2 linked regions of the Exiguobacterium sibiricum 7-3 genome follow. Each later gene encodes a partner of the first gene's protein in a complex. Links are inferred from orthologs where the notes say so. Each region holds a gene or a part of one and is shown in the gene's direction. Other genes may lie near its edges.

Region 1 (3,862 bases):
AACGCGTTGTTACTGTAAACCGCGTCGCGAAAGTAGTAAAAGGTGGCCGTCGCTTCCGTTTTGCTGCACTCGTCGTCGTAGGTGACAAGAATGGTCACGTAGGTTTCGGTACGGGTAAAGCTCAGGAAGTGCCTGAAGCGATCCGTAAAGCAATCGAAGATGCAAAGAAAAACATGGTTAACGTTCCAATCGTTAACACTACAATTCCACACGAAATCAACGGAATTTTCGGTGCAGGTCACGTCTTCTTGAAACCTGCTTCTGAAGGTACTGGAGTCATCGCTGGTGGCCCAGTTCGTGCGGTTCTCGAATTAGCGGGAATCAACGACATTCTTTCGAAATCACTTGGATCAAGCACTCCAATCAACATGGTTCGTGCGACTGTTAAAGGTCTCACTTCACTTAAACGTGCTGAAGACGTTGCGAAACTCCGCGGTAAAACCGTCGAAGAACTTCGCGGTTAAGAAAGGGAGGGAATACAGATGGCGAAACTCGCAGTTACCCTCACACGCAGCATGATCGGTCGTCCGGAGAACCAACGCGTTACTACTCGTACGCTTGGTCTCCGTAAGATGCACCAAACTGTTGTCGTACCTGACAACGCTGCTATGCGTGGGATGATTAACCACGTGTCACACTTATTGACAGTAAAAGAAATTCAAGAGTAATACGTTCGATATAATTTTATGAGGAGGTGCCCCACTATGAAACTCCATGAATTGAAACCAGCTGCTGGTTCACGTTCAGAACGCAACCGTGTAGGTCGCGGTATGTCTTCTGGTAACGGTAAGACTTCTGGCCGTGGTCACAAAGGTCAAAAAGCTCGTTCAGGCGGTGGTGTTCGTCCAGGTTTCGAAGGTGGACAAAACCCACTTTTCCGTCGTTTACCAAAACGCGGCTTCAACAACCCAACTCGTAAAGAGTTCGCGGTTATCAACCTTGACACACTTAACCGTTTTGAAGATGGAACGGAAGTAACACCAGAACTTCTTATCGAGACTCGCGCAGTCAAAGGTATGAAGGATGGCGTGAAGATCCTTTCTAACGGTAAGATTGAAAAGAAACTGACAGTAAAAGCTCACAAGTTCTCCGAAGCTGCGAAGCAAGCGATCGAAGCTGCCGGCGGTACGGTTGAGGTGATCTAATGTTTCAAGCGATCTCCAATATGTGGCGCGTAGCCGACATTCGTCGGCGCATTCTCTTTACCTTGGCTCTGATTATCGTGTTCCGTATCGGTGCACATATCCCAGTCCCAATGGTAAACACTGAAGTATTCAAGATTGACCAGAATGGTATTCTTGGTTTCTTGAATTCCTTCGGCGGGAATGCTTTGCAGAATTTCTCACTCTTTGCGATGGGAATCATGCCGTATATCACGGCCTCGATCGTTGTCCAACTCTTACAGATGGACGTTGTTCCAAAGTTTGCCGAATGGGCAAAACAAGGAGAGGCGGGCCGTAAGAAGTTAGCAACGGTAACGCGCTATGGAACGATCGTACTCGGCTTAGTCCAAGCGTTTGGAATCGCGCTTGGATTTAACCGTATCTACCCAGGTCTTGTCGATGAGCAATACGGCACCTGGACGTACGTTATGATTGCACTTGTTTTGACGGCGGGTACCGCATTCTTGATGTTCCTCGGTGAACTCATTACGGAGAAGGGCATTGGTAACGGGATATCAATGATCATCTTCGCTGGGATTGTCGCAGGCTTCCCGAACGCGTTCCGTCAGATTTATGAAACAAAGCTCCAAAATGCAGGGGATGCTTTGTTTGTCAATGTGCTTTATATCGTACTGTTGCTTTTAATCATCATCGCGGTCATCGTCGGAGTCATCTATGTGCAGCAAGCTGCCCGGAAGATTCCGATCCAGTACGCTAAGCGTACGGTGAACCGTGCGCCAGTAGGCGGTCAATCGACACACTTGCCGATTAAACTGAATGCTGCTGGTGTTATCCCAGTTATCTTCGCTGTATCGTTCATGGTGACGCCACCAACGGTTGCAAGTTTCTTTGCAAGTCCGGAAAATGCGACGAAGATCCGTGACATTTTCGACTATACGAGTCCAATCGGTATGTCGATCTATGTGGCACTGATCATTGCATTTTCTTACTTCTATACATTCGTTCAGGTCAATCCGGAACAAATGGCAGAGAACCTTCAAAAACAAGGCGGATACATTCCTGGTATTCGTCCTGGTAAGCAAACGGAACAGTACATCACGAAGATCCTGTACCGTCTGACATTCTTCGGCTCACTCTTCCTCGCTGTCATCGCGGTGACGCCAACGTTCTTTATTAAGTTCGCTGGTTTACCGAACTCGGTGCAGATTGGTGGAACAAGCCTGTTGATCGTCATCGGTGTAGGTCTTGAGACGATGAAACAGATTGAAAGTCAACTGGTTAAACGACACTACAAAGGCTTTATCCGATAAGGCGGGAGGAAGGGGACCATCCCTTTCCTTTCTGTTGTGTCTATAGAGTCTATAGAAGTGGAGGCTACCGACATGAATCTTGTATTGATGGGCTTGCCGGGTGCTGGAAAAGGGACGCAGGCTGCGAAAATTATCGAAGACTACGCCATTCCACACATCTCGACAGGCGACATGTTCCGTGCGGCGATCAAAGATCAAACACCGCTCGGGCAGGAAGCGAAATCGTACATGGATAAAGGGGAACTCGTTCCGGATGAAGTCACAATCGGCATCGTACGTGAACGTCTCGCCAAAGAAGACTGTGCAAATGGTTTTCTTCTTGACGGTTTCCCACGCACAGTGAAACAAGCAGATGCTCTTGAAGTATTGCTTGCGGATCTAAATAAACAAATCGATCACGTCGTTCACATCGGTGTGAACCCGGAGAAACTTGTCCCTCGTTTGACAGGCCGCCGGATTTGCCCGACATGTGGAGCAACGTATCATGTCATCTATAACCCGCCAAAAGTGGAGGGTGTCTGTGATATCGACGGATCAGCACTTGTTCAACGTGAAGATGATCAAGAAGAAACGGTTCGCCGTCGTCTTGAAGTCAACGTCGCTCAAGCGCAACCTTTGATTGACTTTTACGCTGAAAAAGGGTATCTTCGTAATTTGGACGGTGATCGTCCGATTAATGAAGTTTATTCCGATGTTCAAGCACTTCTTGGTGATCAGTAATGATCATTACGAAAGCGCCGCGTGAAATCGACATCATGCGTCAGGCGGGACAAATCGTCGCCCGGACGCATAAGGAGCTGAAAACTCATATTCGTCCAGGGATCACAACGGGGCAACTCGATGCGATTGCTGAACGCTATATTCGAAGTCAAGGGGCAACACCATCGTTTAAAGGTTATAATGGGTTTACTGGCAGCATCTGTGCTTCAGTAAATGAAGAACTTGTCCATGGTATTCCGGGTGACCGCGTACTCCACGATGGAGACATCATCTCGATTGATATCGGGGCGGAGTATAACGGATATCACGGAGATTCAGCCTGGACATATCCGGTAGGTACAATCTCTGAAGAGACGAAGCGGTTACTTGACGTAACTGAAGAATCTCTGTATAAAGGATTGGAGCGCGCCAAAGCTGGCGTGCACCTGACAGATATTTCGCATGCGATTCAGTCACATGTTGAAGCAGCGAATTTTTCTGTAGTCCGCGAATATGTGGGCCACGGCGTGGGACAAAATTTGCATGAAGATCCGCAAATTCCACATTATGGACCACCGGGGAAAGGGCCGCGCCTGAAAACTGGCATGACCTTGGCGATTGAGCCAATGGTTAATGTCGGAAAACGCTATGTTCGCACGCTATCCGACAATTGGACGGTAGTGACAGTGGACGGTAGCATGTGCGCCCACTTTGAGCACACCATCGCCA
Region 2 (5,602 bases), on another replicon or contig:
CAGTTCACCGCGGTCGATCCGGCCGAGGATATCCGGTCGGACGTCTGCTGGAACATGCGCCGCAATCTGCCGGAGGGCGACCGGTGTCGCTTGATCGATGTCGTGATGCGTCGGAAGTGTCGCGCGGGCGACGTCGAGTGCAATGACGTTGCTGAGCGTCGGTTTCTCGATCACCGCTTGACGTTCCGGTAAAATGTCCACCAACGCATCGGTTGCGCCGAGCAACTGGGCAATCAGGACGTCGGCGTCGGCCGGCAGCGCACTGTCGGACGGACGTGTCACGAGCTGAAGAACAAGGTCTTTATACGTTCCTTGCAGGGCAGCGACGAGTCGGGCGACCGTTTCCGGTGTCTGCGGCAGTTGCCCCGTCGCAAGCAGTCGGGCGACGGCTTGTTTTAATTCCGGTGGGAGATCATCGAGTAAGGTCGCATCGACACCAGATGAATCCTGTTTGGTCGTTCCGGTCACCGGGACATCAGGATCGGTCTGTTCCGTCACCTGTTCAATCAGGTAACCTTCTGTCGTTTGGCCTTTGACCTGGAATTGAAAGGTACCTTCCGGGACGTCACCTGTGAAGGTCATCTCGACCTTCTCGCGGCCGACCTGGACGAGGGCCGTATTCGGACCTGTCTTTTCAAGGACTGTCCCGCTGTATGTTTTAGTCTCCGATAAGGTGGTCGTGGGGGTGGAACGGGTCGGACTCGTTGGATTCATCTGGATATTCATCGATGAACCTCCTTTCTTGAAAAATTCTTCATCTTATTATATATCGGCACAAACAAAAAAGGATTGAGCGAAATCATCGCCCAACCCATTTTTTTTAAGATTTAATTGCATTAAAGCGGTCCTCTAATGTCATCGCGTTTAATTGCTGGTAACGAGCCATCAGCTCGCCGGTTGCTTTCATTTGGTTGCGGACGATGTAAGGAGAGGCGTTTACGGGAAGGATCATGCCGTTACGAGTTTTGAGTTTCGTCTGTCCGTCTTCCTCGATGACTTCGGACATATGACTCCAGGCATACCACTCGCAATCATCACGTTTTGGTGATTTGGTAGGGAAAAAGACAAGACCAAGTGTCGGTTCGATGACGACCGGAACTTTTCCTTTCACGGAAGCGACACGTTTAGCGGTGACAATCCGTTCCTCGATGGAACTGTTGTACTGTCTGCAGGATAACTGCAGGAGTTGATACGGACGAAGCGGCGTCATGATCGTTGACCCGTCTTCTAAGACGATGATGGATTGTTTCATCATGTCATAACAGGGCAAAATCGCAACGGTCCGTTTCGTGATTCGATACTTTTCGTCATTATGGAATGGTCGCATTCGACTGCATCCTCCTTAGATAGGACAATGGATAAAATAGGTAATTACTAACGATATAATACAATACTACACCTGTAATGACAATGTAATTTTTTGAAATATAGAGAAATAAGTGGCTTCATTCGGTTTGATTTGATATTGAATTCAAATTAATCAGAATTTTTAATTGTCAATAATTGCTTCTTTTGCTAGTATAGATGGTAGAGAGCTTGCTCTCGCTATCCAGTTTGCGAAGGGAACGTGAATTCGAATGGAACAAGGTAAAGTAAAATGGTTTAATGCTGAAAAAGGTTACGGCTTCATCGAGACATCGGATGCAAAAGACGTCTTCGTCCACTTCTCGGCAATTCAAGCAGAAGGCTACAAATCACTTGAAGAAGGCGAAGAAGTAGAGTTCGAAATCGTCGATGGCGATCGTGGTCCTCAAGCAGCAAACGTCTCGAAACTGTAATCCCGTTAGCAGCCGCCACCGTTTTTAGGAATCCCCTAAAAGCGGTTTTTTTGTTTCATCTCAATTTGTTAAGGGTATATACGCTAATATCAACATGCAATAACTATTATAGTACGCTAAGATTCAAGGCAGATGTTCAACAGAATGTCATCGTTTTCATTTCCTTGTATGGCTTATCGTGGTATAATAATTACGAACCAAAAGAATTTTGAATCTTCAGAAGGAAACGACTGAAACGATGACGAATTCATAGGTTCAACCGGTTACTTAAGGAGGAGTTTACATGATCTACAACATTCGCGGTGAAAACTTGGACGTCACAGATGCTCTCAAGGACTACGTCGAGAAAAAGCTTGAAAAGTTAACTCGTTATTTTACAACTCCTACGGAAGCGCAGACGGCTTATGTCAATCTCAAAGTCAACAATGAGAAACAAAAAGTCGAAGTGACGATTCCAATGCCAAACCTCTTGCTTCGCGCAGAGGATGTCAATGGCGATATGTACGCAGCCATCGACCTCGTCGTCGATAAGCTCGAACGTCAAATCCGGAAACATAAAACGAAGATCAACCGGAGAGGCCGTGCCAAAGAAGGCGGTATTGGGGAGTACTTCAAAACGCTCGAAGGACCGGAGGCAGAAGCACCTGTCTACGAAGAGGATGAAGCGGAACTCGAACTTGTTCGGACAAAACGTTTCACACTCAAGCCGATGGATACGGAAGAAGCGATTCTTCAAATGGACATGCTCGGTCACACGTTCTTCGTCTTCTCAGACGCTGAAACGGGTAACACGAACGTCGTCTACCGTCGAAAAGATGGCCGTTACGGCTTGATTGAACCAGAATAATGAATCTACAGAGGACTTACTCCACGGAGTAAGTCCTCTTTTGGTATGATAAAAAACTATTCATGAATAGAAGTAGTCTCAGACTAAAGTTGGATTTCCCGTGACCCGGATGGTCCGCGTGTTGAAATTTGACGGCGTATTCGGTACACTGAATAAAGGAAAAATCTCGGAATTCTGTTCGTTTTAAGAATCGTTCGAAGTAAGGGGACTGTAAGGCATGGCTAATTTTCTAAAAGAGTTATTCGCACCGACAAAACGTGTTCTGAAAAAAGCAGAAAAAGCGGCGGATGCCGTTGAATCATTTGAGGCACAAGTGGCTGCCTTATCGGATCAAGAATTAGAAGGAAAAGCGGTCGAATTCCGGACTCGTCTTGAGAACGGGGAAGACCTCGATGATATTTTACCGGAAGCTTTTGCGGTCTGTCGTGAAGTGTCAACACGTGTCCTCGGGATGCGTCATTACCGTGTCCAGCTGATTGGCGGATACGTCCTGCACAACGGCGATATCGCTGAAATGAAGACCGGGGAAGGGAAAACGCTTGTTGCGACACTTCCTGTCTATTTGAATGCCCTCGCCGGAAACGGCGTCCACGTCATCACCGTCAACGAATATTTGGCGAAACGTGACCGGGACATCATGGAACCACTTTATGCAGCACTCGGTTTATCAGTTGGTCTGAACTTGTCGAGCATGTCGCGCCAAGAGAAACAAGCGGCCTACAACTGTGACATCACATACGGAACGAACAATGAATTTGGATTTGATTACTTGCGTGACAACATGGTCCTCTATAAAGAAGACCGCGTGCAACGTCCGCTGTCCTTTGCTGTCGTCGATGAAGTCGACTCGATTCTTGTCGATGAAGCGCGGACACCGCTAATCATTTCCGGTTCTGCCGAAAAATCAACAGCACTCTATTCGCAGGCAGATATGTTCGCGAAGATGATGAAAGCAGATGAAGACTATACCGTCGACATCAAAACGAAAAGTGTTTTACTGACGGAACAGGGCATCGACCGTGCTGAAAAATATTTCGGCATCGATAACTTGTTCGCGCTCGATCATATCGCTTTGAACCATCACTTGAGTCTTGCGCTCCGTGCGAATTCAGTCATGCACCGGGACGTCGATTACATGATTCGTGAAGACGAAGTCATGATCATCGATCAGTTCACGGGACGTGTCATGGAAGGTCGCCGTTATTCGGAAGGGCTGCACCAGGCGATTGAAGCGAAGGAAGGCGTCGAGATTCAACGTGAATCAATGACGCTTGCGACGATCACGTACCAAAACTTCTTCCGGATGTACACGAAGCTTGCCGGCATGACCGGGACAGCGAAAACCGAGGAAGAAGAGTTCCGTAACATCTATAACATGCATGTCGTACCGGTTCCGACGAACAAACCAATCGTCCGGGACGATCAGCCGGACTTGATCTTCAAGACGATGAACGGGAAATTTGCGGCAGTCGCGGACGAAATCGAACGTGCCCACCGCGAAGGACAACCGGTCCTTGTCGGTACAGTGGCGGTCGAGACGTCTGAACTCCTCAGCAGTATTCTTAAGAAACGCGGCATCCGCCACGAAGTCTTGAATGCGAAAAACCATGCGCGGGAAGCGGAAATCGTTGAGAATGCGGGACAACCGAACGCGGTAACGATTGCAACGAACATGGCCGGTCGTGGTACCGACATCAAGCTGGGACAAGGGGTCATCGAAAAAGGTGGTCTTTACATCCTCGGGACAGAACGTCACGAATCCCGCCGGATCGATAATCAGCTCCGTGGTCGTGCCGGACGTCAAGGGGATCCAGGGGCATCGCAGTTCTATCTGTCACTTGAAGATGAATTGATGCGCCGTTTCGGATCGGATTCCCTGCAATCGATGATGGATCGTCTCGGAATGGATGATTCCCAACCAATCGAAAGCCGGATGGTCTCACGGGCCGTTGAATCGGCACAAAAACGGGTCGAAGGAAATAACTTCGATGCCCGGAAACAGGTTCTCGGATATGATAACGTCATGGCGGACCAACGGAAAGTCATGTACGCGGACCGGGCTGCGATTCTTGATGCCCAGTCGGTTTCAAATATCGTCCGTCCGATGATCGAACAGACGATTGAAGCCGGTGTCCATCAGTACACGCCAATCGAGTTCGTTCCGGAAGAGTGGAGCATTGGTGCATTAGCGGAATGGGCCAACCAAACGCTTGCGCTCGAAGAAAAAGTGTCGGAACAGGATCTGTTCGGTAAGGAACGCGAAGAAATCATCGAACTGTTAAAAGAACGGACTTTTGCCCATTACGAGCACAAACGCTCGGAAGTACCGGCTGAAGCGTTTGACGAGTTCGAGAAAGTCATCGTTCTCCGCGCCGTCGACCAGCACTGGATGAACCATATCGATCAGATGGATCAATTGCGTGAAGGGATTCATTTACGTGCCTACGGTCAAAACGATCCACTTCGTGAGTATCAATCGGAAGGTTCGCTGATGTTTGACACGATGAACGCAGCGATTGCGGAAGAAGTGACACAGTTCGTTCTCCGTGCGGATCTTGATCCGAACCTGAAACGCGAGAAAGTCGTCAAAGATGAAGTCGCGGTTTCCGGAAAAGAGGACAAGGTCGTCAAAAAAGCGCCGGTCCGCAAAAATCCAAATGAACAAATCGGACGTAACGACCCATGTTGGTGCGGATCCGGTAAAAAATATAAGAACTGTCACGGCCGTCAGGCATAAGTGACGAAGCGGCTGAAAGAGGCGGGAGATTCCTGCCTCTTTTGACGGAAAGAGAAGGTGGAACACAATGGAATTAGCAGAAATACGCAATACCGCCGAGTGGATGGAAAAGAAACTCGCTGAATACAAAGCATCGCTCGATCTCGAGAACAAAATCTCACGCATTGAGGAGCTTGAAAATGAGATGACGTATCCGGACTTCTGGAACAATCAGGAGTCGGCTCAAAAGGTCATCGACGA

The links. Proteins that work in one complex are often made in the same cells at the same time.
Region 2: the proteins of secY (region 1) and secA are in contact, whole or in part, in a crystal structure (PDB 3DIN), measured with the Thermotoga maritima proteins. The link is inferred for Exiguobacterium sibiricum 7-3 from one-to-one orthologs. Residues at the interface, in WP_004081795.1 of Thermotoga maritima: Glu108, Gly109, Glu110, Glu111, Ala236, Glu237, Arg238, Arg239, Ile240, Thr241, Ile242, Gln243, Tyr244, Ala245, Arg246, Arg247, Val248, Thr249, Gly250, Arg251, Arg252, Val253, Tyr254, Gly256, Ala257, Ser258, Thr259, Tyr260, Leu261, Pro262; in WP_004082002.1 of Thermotoga maritima: Glu261, Ala262, Arg263, Lys300, Ala301, Arg302, Thr303, Ile304, Ile305, Leu323, Tyr324, Asp325, Pro326, Val329, Ser330, Tyr333, Ile336, Lys340, Phe345, Val349, Glu363, Phe364, Tyr374, Ser375, Gly376, Gly377, Glu393, Ile395, Thr482, Ser483.

What each region holds. Positions count from the first base shown.
Region 1 is NZ_JHZS01000004.1:40,088-43,949, forward strand. The notes cover bases 323-3,289. They hold secY (preprotein translocase subunit SecY), read left to right. Parts: upstream 323-1,144; coding sequence 1,145-2,434; downstream 2,435-3,289. Other genes in these bases: rpsE (30S ribosomal protein S5), read left to right, coding at 323-464; rpmD (50S ribosomal protein L30), read left to right, coding at 483-668; rplO (50S ribosomal protein L15), read left to right, coding at 705-1,145; P402_RS0100270 (adenylate kinase), read left to right, coding at 2,507-3,154; map (type I methionyl aminopeptidase), read left to right, coding at 3,154-3,289. Outside these bases: more of rpsE, read left to right, coding at 1-322; more of map, read left to right, coding at 3,290-3,862. UniProt on the Escherichia coli protein: The central subunit of the protein translocation channel SecYEG. Consists of two halves formed by TMs 1-5 and 6-10.
Region 2 is NZ_KK211190.1:633,670-639,271, forward strand. What follows is about bases 2,523-5,602. They hold secA (preprotein translocase subunit SecA), read left to right. Parts: upstream 2,523-2,842; coding sequence 2,843-5,362; downstream 5,363-5,602. Other genes in these bases: hpf (ribosome hibernation-promoting factor, HPF/YfiA family), read left to right, coding at 2,523-2,625; prfB (peptide chain release factor 2), read left to right, coding at 5,430-5,602. In the rest of the region: P402_RS0104155 (hypothetical protein), read right to left, coding at 1-726; P402_RS0104160 (competence protein ComK), read right to left, coding at 821-1,327; P402_RS0104165 (cold shock domain-containing protein), read left to right, coding at 1,578-1,778; more of hpf, read left to right, coding at 2,062-2,522. UniProt on the Escherichia coli protein: Required for protein export, interacts with the SecYEG preprotein conducting channel.